3 regions of the Paenibacillus sp. CECT 9249 genome follow, and region 2 is predicted to be linked to each of the others. Evidence: predicted binding sites of a transcription regulator. Region 2 holds the regulator's gene; each other region holds the start of a gene.

Evidence for each region. Region 2 encodes NrdR, which represses ribonucleotide reductase genes. Its sites were predicted from a motif close to AACACNATATATNGTGTT; they were not measured.
Region 1: LQ229_RS25880 (adenosylcobalamin-dependent ribonucleoside-diphosphate reductase) is a predicted target of NrdR. The motif match lies at 1,608-1,625, and genes of this name have one in related genera.
Region 3: nrdI (class Ib ribonucleoside-diphosphate reductase assembly flavoprotein NrdI) is a predicted target of NrdR. The motif match lies at 1,674-1,691, and genes of this name have one in related genera.

The regions. Positions count from the first base shown of each region.
Region 1 covers NZ_CAKKLI010000073.1:9,458-12,741, reverse strand. Annotated here, with positions in the region: gene LQ229_RS25880 (adenosylcobalamin-dependent ribonucleoside-diphosphate reductase) at 1-1,504, opposite strand, end outside; gene LQ229_RS25875 (SNF2-related protein) at 1,892-3,284, shown strand, end outside.
Region 2 covers NZ_CAKKLI010000001.1:179,405-182,688, reverse strand. Annotated here, with positions in the region: gene coaE (dephospho-CoA kinase) at 1-138, shown strand, start outside; gene LQ229_RS00895 (lytic transglycosylase domain-containing protein) at 135-701, shown strand; gene LQ229_RS00890 (alpha/beta-type small acid-soluble spore protein) at 773-991, opposite strand; gene nrdR (transcriptional regulator NrdR) at 1,112-1,582, shown strand; tRNA gene LQ229_RS00880 (tRNA-Ala) at 1,708-1,783, shown strand; gene LQ229_RS00875 (helix-turn-helix domain-containing protein) at 2,251-2,718, opposite strand; gene LQ229_RS00870 (NAD(P)H-binding protein) at 3,187-3,284, shown strand, end outside.
Region 3 covers NZ_CAKKLI010000004.1:6,171-9,454, reverse strand. Annotated here, with positions in the region: gene nrdE (class 1b ribonucleoside-diphosphate reductase subunit alpha) at 1-1,037, opposite strand, end outside; gene nrdI (class Ib ribonucleoside-diphosphate reductase assembly flavoprotein NrdI) at 1,048-1,428, opposite strand; gene LQ229_RS05010 (MFS transporter) at 2,393-3,284, opposite strand, start outside.

The DNA of each region.
Region 1 (3,284 bases), on a different contig from region 2:
CGATCGACGCGCCTACTTCGGGATACGCCGCAACGATATTTTTCATAAATCCGCTCTGCATAAACGGTTCCAGTTCGAACGCTTTAAACGATCCTTTCTCCGCCGCAATTTCCGAAGACGCCAAATAAGCTTCTTTCGCGATAAATCCATATAGGCGGTCGAGAAATTCAAGCGATTCCGGGCTGCCGTACCGGACGCCCAATTTAATCATCAATTCGGCGAGACCCATCGTACCGAGTCCGACGCGGCGCTCGGTTTGTTGATTCTCTCTATTCTCCTCGAAATGATACGGCGTCTTGTCAATGACGTTGTCGAGGAAACGAACCGAATACCGCGTGACCGTCGCGAGTTCGTCCCATGCGACATCGTGGCGTTCTTCATCGTAGAACTTCGATAAATTCATCGCGGACAAATTGCAAACGCCCCATCCCGGCAAGCCCTGTTCGCCGCAAGGATTCGTACAAATGATCGGATTAAAATACCAGCTGTTCGACATTTGATTGTAATATTCCATAAAGACGACGCCGGGCTCCGCCGATTTCCATGCGGATTCGATAATCGTATGCCATACGTCGCGGGCTTTGACCGTACGATAATGATTGACTTTCTTGCCCTGCTTGCGCCATTTCTCCAAATCGCCGTCCCAAATGTCGTTATATTCCGGGTCGGTCGTATCCGGGAAGACAAGCTCCCAATCCAAATCTTCCTTGACGGCTTTCATAAATCCGTTGCTGACGCATACCGACAAATTCGCATTCGTCACTTGCCCCATCGTCTGCTTCACCGTAATAAAATCGAGCACATCCGGGTGCCAGTCGTTAATCATGAGCATTAACGCTCCGCGTCGGCTGCCTCCCTGCTCGATCAATCCGGTCGTGTAGCTGAACAATCCGCCCCAACTGACGGCGCCGCTCGATGAGCCGTTGACGCCTTTTACGATCGATCTGCGCGGCCGCAGCGAAGACAGGTTGATGCCGACGCCGCCGCCTCGCGCCATAATTTCCGTCATTTCCGTCAATGTATCCATAATGCCGCCGCGGCTGTCCTTCGGCGAAGGAATGACGTAGCAGTTGAACAGCGTCAACTCTTCGCTCGCTCCCGCTCCGGCCGCGATCCGGCCGCCAGGCACCAATTTCCAATCGTCAAGAATATATCTGAACCGCTCGGTCCATGTTTGCTGCAATTCGGGCGTCGTTTCCACCGATGCCATCGCCGCGGCGAGTCGATCCCACATCTGTTCCGGCGTCTTCTCAATCGTCAGCGTCAACTTCTCGACGGTCGATTCGACCGTTTCGCCGCTGCGCAGCTTCACTGTTACATTGCGTCCTTCCCTTTTCACAACTTCCCCGACTTCTTTTGCCGGAAATTTCGGATCGTCTTTCGTCAATACAAGTACGACGTCGCCGACTTTCGTATTGTTCGTATCCGCATCCTTCCATGCGTAACGATCTAGAAATATTTTTTCGCTTAATCCTTCCAACCGCTGTTTCTGCATCGTTTTCAACAAAAACAACCTCCTATAATTTTGGTGTAGCGGCGCTCCTCGCTGCAAATCCAGTAAAACGGATCAATCATTGCGAAAACTTCTACCATTATATTATGTAGGATTCACAATATATTGTGTGCTTTAATCATTATACTATACTACATATTGTATTTTCTATAGTACAAAACTGTAAATTAAGACAAGAAAGCGATACTATTTTGACCAAGCTTCTTTTTGCTCCTACGATCTCTCTTTTTCGCCCTCTTTAGCCTTTAAAATATGAAACGATTTTGAAAAATTTACATGAAAATAACATGTATGGAGACCGATCTCCCGGCGCATTCGGTTATGAAGCGGCCGTTTTTCGTCCATACTAGCGTAAAACGGACTTTGGAGGTGTACGCCATGCGTCTTACCGAATATTCGGAACATGCGCGGCCTGTCGAAATTCAGCACAATCGCGGATGGTTCGCCGAGCTAGAACAACGCATGAACAAGAACGGTCCCTGGGATGACTGGACGTTATACAAACTCGCCTACGAAGCCGAGCAAGCGAAGCTCGTTACAAGCTTTGACGAATTGCAATGTTTGTCTTATCTGGCCCATCTGCAGCCGATGCGCCACCAGATCGAGACCGCGGTGAAAGTGCTGCACGAAATGCGGGGCAGGGCGATTCTTGCCGATGAGGTCGGCTTAGGCAAAACGATTGAGGCCGGGCTTATCTTAAAAGAATACATGGTGCGCGGACTGGTGCGCAAAGCGCTTATTCTCGTCCCCGCTTCGCTCGTGCTGCAATGGGTGCGCGAATTGAACCAGAAGTTCGGCATCGCGGCCGTCGCGCAAAAGAAAGAATATACTTGGCATTACGACGTCGTCGTCGCTTCGATGGATACGGCAAAACGCGATCCCCATAAGCAACTGCTGCTATCCAAAGAATATGACATGCTGATCGTCGACGAAGCCCATAAATTGAAAAACAAAAAGACGACCAATTACCAGTTTATTAATCAATTGCATAAAAAGTATTGCCTGCTTCTTACCGCTACGCCGGTGCAGAACGATCTCGACGAACTATATAATTTGATTACGCTGCTGAAACCGGGACAGCTTGGCGGACAAGGCGAATTTGTCGCGAATTTCGTCGTGGACAAACGGATGCCGAAGAACGAAGAGCAATTGCAGCGCGAGCTTTCGAAGGTTATGATCCGCAACCGCCGCAGCGACGGCAATATCGGATTTACGAAGCGCTATGTCAAGAACGTTCCGCTAACGCTGTCCCCCGAAGAACAATCGCTATACGACGGCGTTACCCAGTTCGTCAAGGAAAGGTATCGCGAATCGGGCGGCGATTTGGCGAATATGTTGTCGCTCTTGACGCTGCAGCGCGAAGTATGCAGCAGCCGCAACGCGGTATTTCTAACGCTGCATAATTTGTCAAAGCGCATGGCCGAAGACTCCCCCGTCCATGCCAAAATATGGAGCCTTATTCATAAAATTAAAGACATCAAGGCAAACACGAAAGCGGAAAAGGCGCTCGAGCTTGTTCGCGAAATGAACGAGAAAGTGATCATCTTCACCGAATATCGGGCTACGCAAGATTATTTGCTGCAATTTTTCCGCAGTCAGAATATGATTGCCGTTCCCTACAGCGGAGGCATGAACCGCGGCAAGAAAGACTGGATGATGGACCTGTTCCGCGGCCGCGCGCAAGTCATGATCGCTACCGAAGCGGGCGGGGAAGGGATTAATCTGCAATTTTGCCATCATATGATCAATTTCGATCTGCCGTGGAACCCGA
Region 2 (3,284 bases):
GCCGGCAAACGTCTCAATGCGCAGTTCGATATCGAATGGAAAAAACGACAAGCGGATTACGTTATCGATAACCGCGCTTCCCTTGACGAAACGAAGAAACAAATTGACCGGTTTTGGCACGGAAAGGGACTTGCATGAGTTGGCTGCGTAAAAAAAGGGTGCTGCTGTTGCTGTTTGTCGGATTTGTCATCGTACTGTTTTTCAACTCAAGTTGGATGGGGAAATGGCTTTATCCGATTCATTATCAGGAACCGATTCGCAATTTTGCCATCATGTACGAGGTCGATCCGTTGCTTGTCGCCGCGATCATTCGCGTGGAATCGAATTATAAACCTAGCAGAGAGTCTAAGAAAGGCGCGCTCGGGATGATGCAGGTTATGCCCGATACGGCCGACTGGGTGATGGAGAAGGCGAAATTGCCCCGCATTTCAATGGAACGGGTGAACCATGAGCCCGAACCGAACATTCAGATCGGCACTTGGTATTTAAAGACGCTGCTTGATCGTTTCGATGGAAACATCTTCGCGGCCGTCGCGGCATATAACGCCGGACCGACTGTCGTTGCGAGATGGATCGATAACGACGTATGGGACGGGCGAATCGAGACCGCCAAAAAAATCCCTTACGGCGAAACGAAACACTATGTACAGCGCGTTGTTTATTATTATAATAAATATAAGGAACATTATTCTGATTTTTGAGCAAAAGCGCAAAGAAGCATTGAACAAGCTGTTTTGTCAGCTTTGTCCAACACTTCCTTGCTTTTCAATCATTATTTGAATTGACCTGCCAATTGTTGCTCGGCGATAGTCACCAGGCGTTTAGTGATGTTACCACCAAGAGCACCAGTGTCACGAGTAGCCATGTTACCGTAGTAACCGTCTTGAGGAATTGCGATCCCCAATTCTTGAGCAACCTCGTATTTCAACTGTTCAAGAGCTGCTGTAGCTTGAGGAACGACTAGTACATTAGAACGTTGTCCTTGACCCATTGCATATCACCTCCTTGCGGTTGGTATTTGTATTATGCTCGTTAATTCAAAGTTCATTACAGATAACGATTGGGAAATAGTTCTAATTGGGTAAAGAAGTAAATTTGGAGGTAACGGTGTATGAAATGTCCGCATTGCGACTATTCGGGAACGAAAGTATTAGATTCGCGACCTGCCAACGAAAACAAATCGATTCGCCGCCGTCGCGAATGCGAAAGATGCAATCGGCGGTTCACCACATTCGAGACGATTGAGGAAACACCGTTAATCGTCATCAAAAAGGGAGGCAATCGCGAAGAGTTTAATCGCGACAAAGTGCTGCGCGGGTTGATTCGCGCTTGCGAGAAACGGCCGGTATCGGCGGAGCGGCTCGAATCGATCGTCTCCGAAGTGGAAAAATCGCTCCGCAATACGGCCAATACCGAAGTCGAAAGCCGCGCGATCGGCGAACTTGTCATGGAGCAGCTGTACCCCGTCGATGAAGTCGCCTATGTCCGTTTTGCCTCCGTCTATCGGCAGTTCAAAGACATTAACATGTTCATGAAAGAGTTGACGAATTTATTGTCCAAGCATACGTTGGAAGACAAATAATTTTCGTTGACAGCCCCGGTCGCTATGTGTTAAGATATTCCTTGTGCCGGGGCCTCAGCTCAGCTGGGAGTATGGCATGGTCAGTTACGCTTCCCCAAAATTGAATACCAGCAGTAAGTTTGTACGGGGCCTTAGCTCAGCTGGGAGAGCGCATCGCTGGCAGCGATGAGGTCAGGGGTTCGATCCCCCTAGGCTCCACCATATACAAGAATTAAACACGCTAAAGAAGCGTGTTTTTTTGTATATGGTGGATTGCTATGGGGGCGAACCCCGGGGTTCAGTCCGCGCGGACGGAGCGAAGCGGAGGAGCACGGCGTCTGAATCTACCGCTAAAAGTCCTCGTCGAGTGAGCTTCGACAGCCATTCAATCAAAGATTCGGACATCCCCCTAGGCTCCACCAACACAGAACTCAAACGGCAGAGATGCCGTTTTTTTGTATTTTCTACAGTTTAAAAACGCTACAAGCTTCCCAATATTGATTGGTAATTGTACTGGAGACGAACATTTTTCTTGTTTAAAAATTGAATTTAGCTAATTGATTCAACAAGACGGGAAATTAGTATGATAGAACCAGTAAGAAAACAGTAATGCCAAAAGGGTTGTAGATGAAAATGGAACGATCGCGATTCAGGCAAGTGTAGATGGCGATATCTGTTAGTCTCCGGGCCTATTGGGCTGGATCTTCATTTGATACGTTGTGATTCGGTTTATCAGGTATTCCCCACCTTACCCCCCATTTTCTCATCTCTTGGAGTACGCATTGAAAGTCCCTGCCTTTATCCGTTAAGGAATATTCTACTGTTACAGGTACTGTTGGAAACACTCGACGTTTAACGACCCCATGTTGTTCCAAATGCCTTAGAATATCCGTTAAAGATTTGGTACTAACATGATCCAAAGCTCTTCGTAATTGATTGAAACGTTTGGATTCTTTGTACAGTTCTGCAATGACTAAAAACGCCCATTTTCCTGTCATAATTTGTAGAACTTCACCAACGACGAACCAGCATTGTTCCTCTTCTGTATTTAAATGCAATTTATTTCCCCCTCGTATATCCGCGTATTTTTTACAAAAAAATTTCCACAGAAGCTTCATCTTCTGTTGGACGATAAGCATATTCAGGCTGCGCGGCAAAGAATGCTTCCTATCCCGAACCATTTTGTGCAATTGAAATGGTTTTGTTCGAAATATCGTATAAACAACGGATCATGCAAGCGGAGGATTCGAGTTTGTACGAAATATCGTATTAAAAATGCTGCGTAGAAGATTGAATTGGAGATTTAGTACGAAAAATCGAATAAACAACCGTAATTTCGTCGCTTGGAGTCCATTGTTATACGAAAAATCGTACAAAATGCTCCCTACATTTTTCTTGAAAAATGACCTAGTTATGGCATACTATAATCATTGTTGCGATTTGATGAGTGGCGAAGCACGTCCGGAATATTCCTTTTATCATGAAGGGAAATATTTCGGGCGTTTTTATTAAAAAGCATGCCTGAAGTATGCGGGAGGAAAAACCCGTTTTTTACTTTACAACTATGTCACATTTCAGCTGGCTGCATCGTCTTCCAAGTAGAGAGGAAGAAAGGAGAAATGACGATGAAGATCGCGATCGTTGGCGGAACAGGCAAGTTGGGGATGCGAGTAACTGAAGAGCTGGTAAGAAGAGGGCATGATGTACGCGTGCTTAGTCGTAA
Region 3 (3,284 bases), on a different contig from region 2:
TCGACAAACATAATGTACGGATAACCCGATTCCATTTGAATTTGGGCGATTTTCAAAATCAAGTCCCGCGCGACCACTTTTTTCTTGCGGATGTTCGGGTTCTCGACCAGTTCGTCGTACATCGCCGTCAAATCCATGTCGTCCATATGTTTGCCGTATTCTTTATAGATGGTGTGCGGATAGAACAGGTACATGTCCTTGTCTTTTTCCACCAGTTCGAAAAACTTGTTCGGCGCGACGACCCCGAGCGACAGCGTCTTGATCCGGATCTTCTCGTCGCTGTTAATTTTTTTCGTATCGAGAAACTCGTGAATGTCGGCATGGAACACGTTCAAGTATACGACGCCGCTGCCGTCGCGTTGGCCTAATTGGTTGGCGTAGGAGAACGCGTCCTCGAACAGCTTCATGACAGGCAATACGCCGCTCGCTTTGCCGTCCAGCCCTTTAATCTGTTCGTCCGCCGCGCGGATTTTGCTCAGGTTCAGGCTGACGCCGCCGCCGATTTTGCTTAATTGCAGCGCCGAGTTGATCGCAAAGCCGATCGAGTTCATCGAATCGTCCACTTCCAGCAGGAAGCAGCTGACGAGCTCGCCCCGGCGTTTTTTGCCCGCATTGAGAAACGTCGGCGTTGCCGGCTGGTATTCTTGCGAGATTAACAGATCCGCGTATTCCCGCGCCTTGTTCATATCCCCGTCGCCCAAAAATAAAGAAACGACCGCGATCCGATCCTCGTACCGTTCCAGAAACTTGCTGCCGTCATTCGTTTTCATCGCATAGTTGTTATAAAACTTGAACGCGCTCATAAACGATGGAAATCTGAATTTTTTCTTGTACAAATCGTCGTAGAGCTGTTTGACTTCCTTGAAATCGTATTTATCGAACAATTCCTTCTCATAATATTCCTGCTCGATAAGATAATCGATTTTTTCTTTCAGATCGTGGAAAAACACTGTATTCTGATTGACATAGTCGACAAAATAGCTGCGGGCCGCCTCCCGGTCTTTTTCAAATTGGAAGTTTCCATTTTTGCGGACCATTATTTCGTTGTTAAGCTGTATCCATTTTGGTATTTGCAATGACAATGTTATTAACCTCCCGCTTCATTCGTTCTACATCGTTATTCGTACCGCTCAGCTCGAACTTCATTAGAATCGGCACGTTGTAAGCGTCCGATATTCGGTCCGCAGCGAGCCCAAATCTTGCCCCCCAATTCATATTGCCGCTTACGGCGACCCCTTGAAGCCATTCCCCGTTCTCTTCGAGGAAATCGGCCGTCGACTTCGGCACTTGGCCGAATCCGGTCGTAAATGTAATCAGGACGAACGGACGGTTCACCTTCAGCCCGTCAACAATTTGTGCGGATTCGAGCCCGAGTTTCCCGACAAACCGCTTCACGTTTCCCGTCTTTGAATCGAATACGATCAGCACACCCGCTATACCTCCGATGCTAGATTCATAGAATCAATATGTACGCAGTGAAAAAACCCATCGCAAAGGATGGGCAGGAAATGGAGACAGAAAAACATATCGTAGGAACCAATTTTGTTCATACTGTCATTGCAATCGTCCATCCCTGTGCTCTGCACCTAAATCCTTTGGCGCCGGGCATTTCGACACCAAATATGAATCCGATAGGGCACACCACCCACATATAGTACGTAGCGTACAATCGAGACACTAAATATAGGTTCATTTTGTAGCATACCTATTTTTCCGTGAAGAAGCAAGCTATATTTTTCTGCTTTTTCCCGCATAATTCGACATGGATTTGACATAGCGAGAGCCTATTCTCACGAAAACGGACGATTGCGTATATTTTCACTTTGGGGTAGCGTCGGGAAAATGCGAATTTACAACGTTATGGTACCATTGAAAGGTTGGCTCTAACTTATCTTCTTTACATACGAGGCGGGATTGGATTGCTGCATGCAGTCCTGAACGATCATTTGCCGCAGAGGTTATGGAAGCTGTACAGCGTGCTGGCAAGCGATTCCCGTGGGGTAAAAAGGTAAAGCCTGCGATCAGGATCCACTCCATCATACCGCTGGCGGCTAGACGATCCGCCCGAGCGGGCTAACGAAACTGAAACACGCTAATCGCCTGTAAATCATCATGTTGCAATGTCTAACGAAACACAAACACGCTAATGTGGGGAAAAAGGCGGTAAAACCGCCGATTTCCAATGAATAAGGATGCGTACTTTCGCTAGAATGGGGACGTCTTCATTTTGGGCCTAATAAGAATTGCTAGTTTCGTTAGCGCCAAACAAGGAGCGCAGGTCCGCGCGATCGCCTTCGAAATGCAGGGAGGCATCCCCTTCTATATGCTCAATAAAAGCCAGTGCCATCAACGGTGGCGGATTATGAAGTTGACTCTGTTACACCCTTTATCATCAATGTTTACATGTATCCTTAGAAAAGGCGTGTTTGAATTTCACCGTCGGCGCATCGACATAGGCGTTGCGGCCGGCGCCAAATCCTGCGGCAAGAAGCAGAAAGGCTATCACGATGAGCATGATCAGCGGAACGGTCCAAGCATGCGTCGCATCATGCATAAAGCCGAACACCGTCGGTCCGACGGCGGCCAGCAAATAACCGACGGACTGCGCCATTCCCGACAGTTCCGCCGCTTGGCTTGCGTGATGCGCGCGCAGCGCGAAGAACATGACGGCCAGACTAAAGCCCGCCCCGCCGGCGATGCCGATCATTATAATCCACAGCAGCGCGAGCGTGTTGCCGCCCCAGAGCAGACCGGCGTATCCGATCAGGAACAGGGCCGCGATAGTTACCACAAGCCCCCGCTGATTGGAACTTCGGCCGGCGAGCACCGGCATAATAAACGTGGACGGAAGGCTGACAAACTGCATGATGGACAGCATCCAACCCGCCGATGCATGGCTCATCCCCCTTGATACGAGGATTTCCGGAATCCACGCGATATTAACGTAAAATAAAAAAGATTGCAAGCCCATAAACAACGTTACCTGCCAAGCGAGGCTCGAGCTCCAAAGCTTGCCGGCAGGGGCGCCTGCCGCTTGCGAAAGGGCCTGTCCGCGGTCGCGGCGCACTTGCGGCAGCCAAACGGCCAGCGCAATCAGCGAAAGAACAGCCCAGATCGCCAGCGTTCCGCGCCAACCTAGCCCCATTCCTTGCGCGACCGGAATGCTGACGCCCGATGCGACCGCCGCCCACATGTTCATGACAACAGAGTACAGCCCTGTCATTAAGCCGACCTTTGCGGGGTAATCCCGCTTGATTAGACTCGGCAGCAGCACATTGGAAACC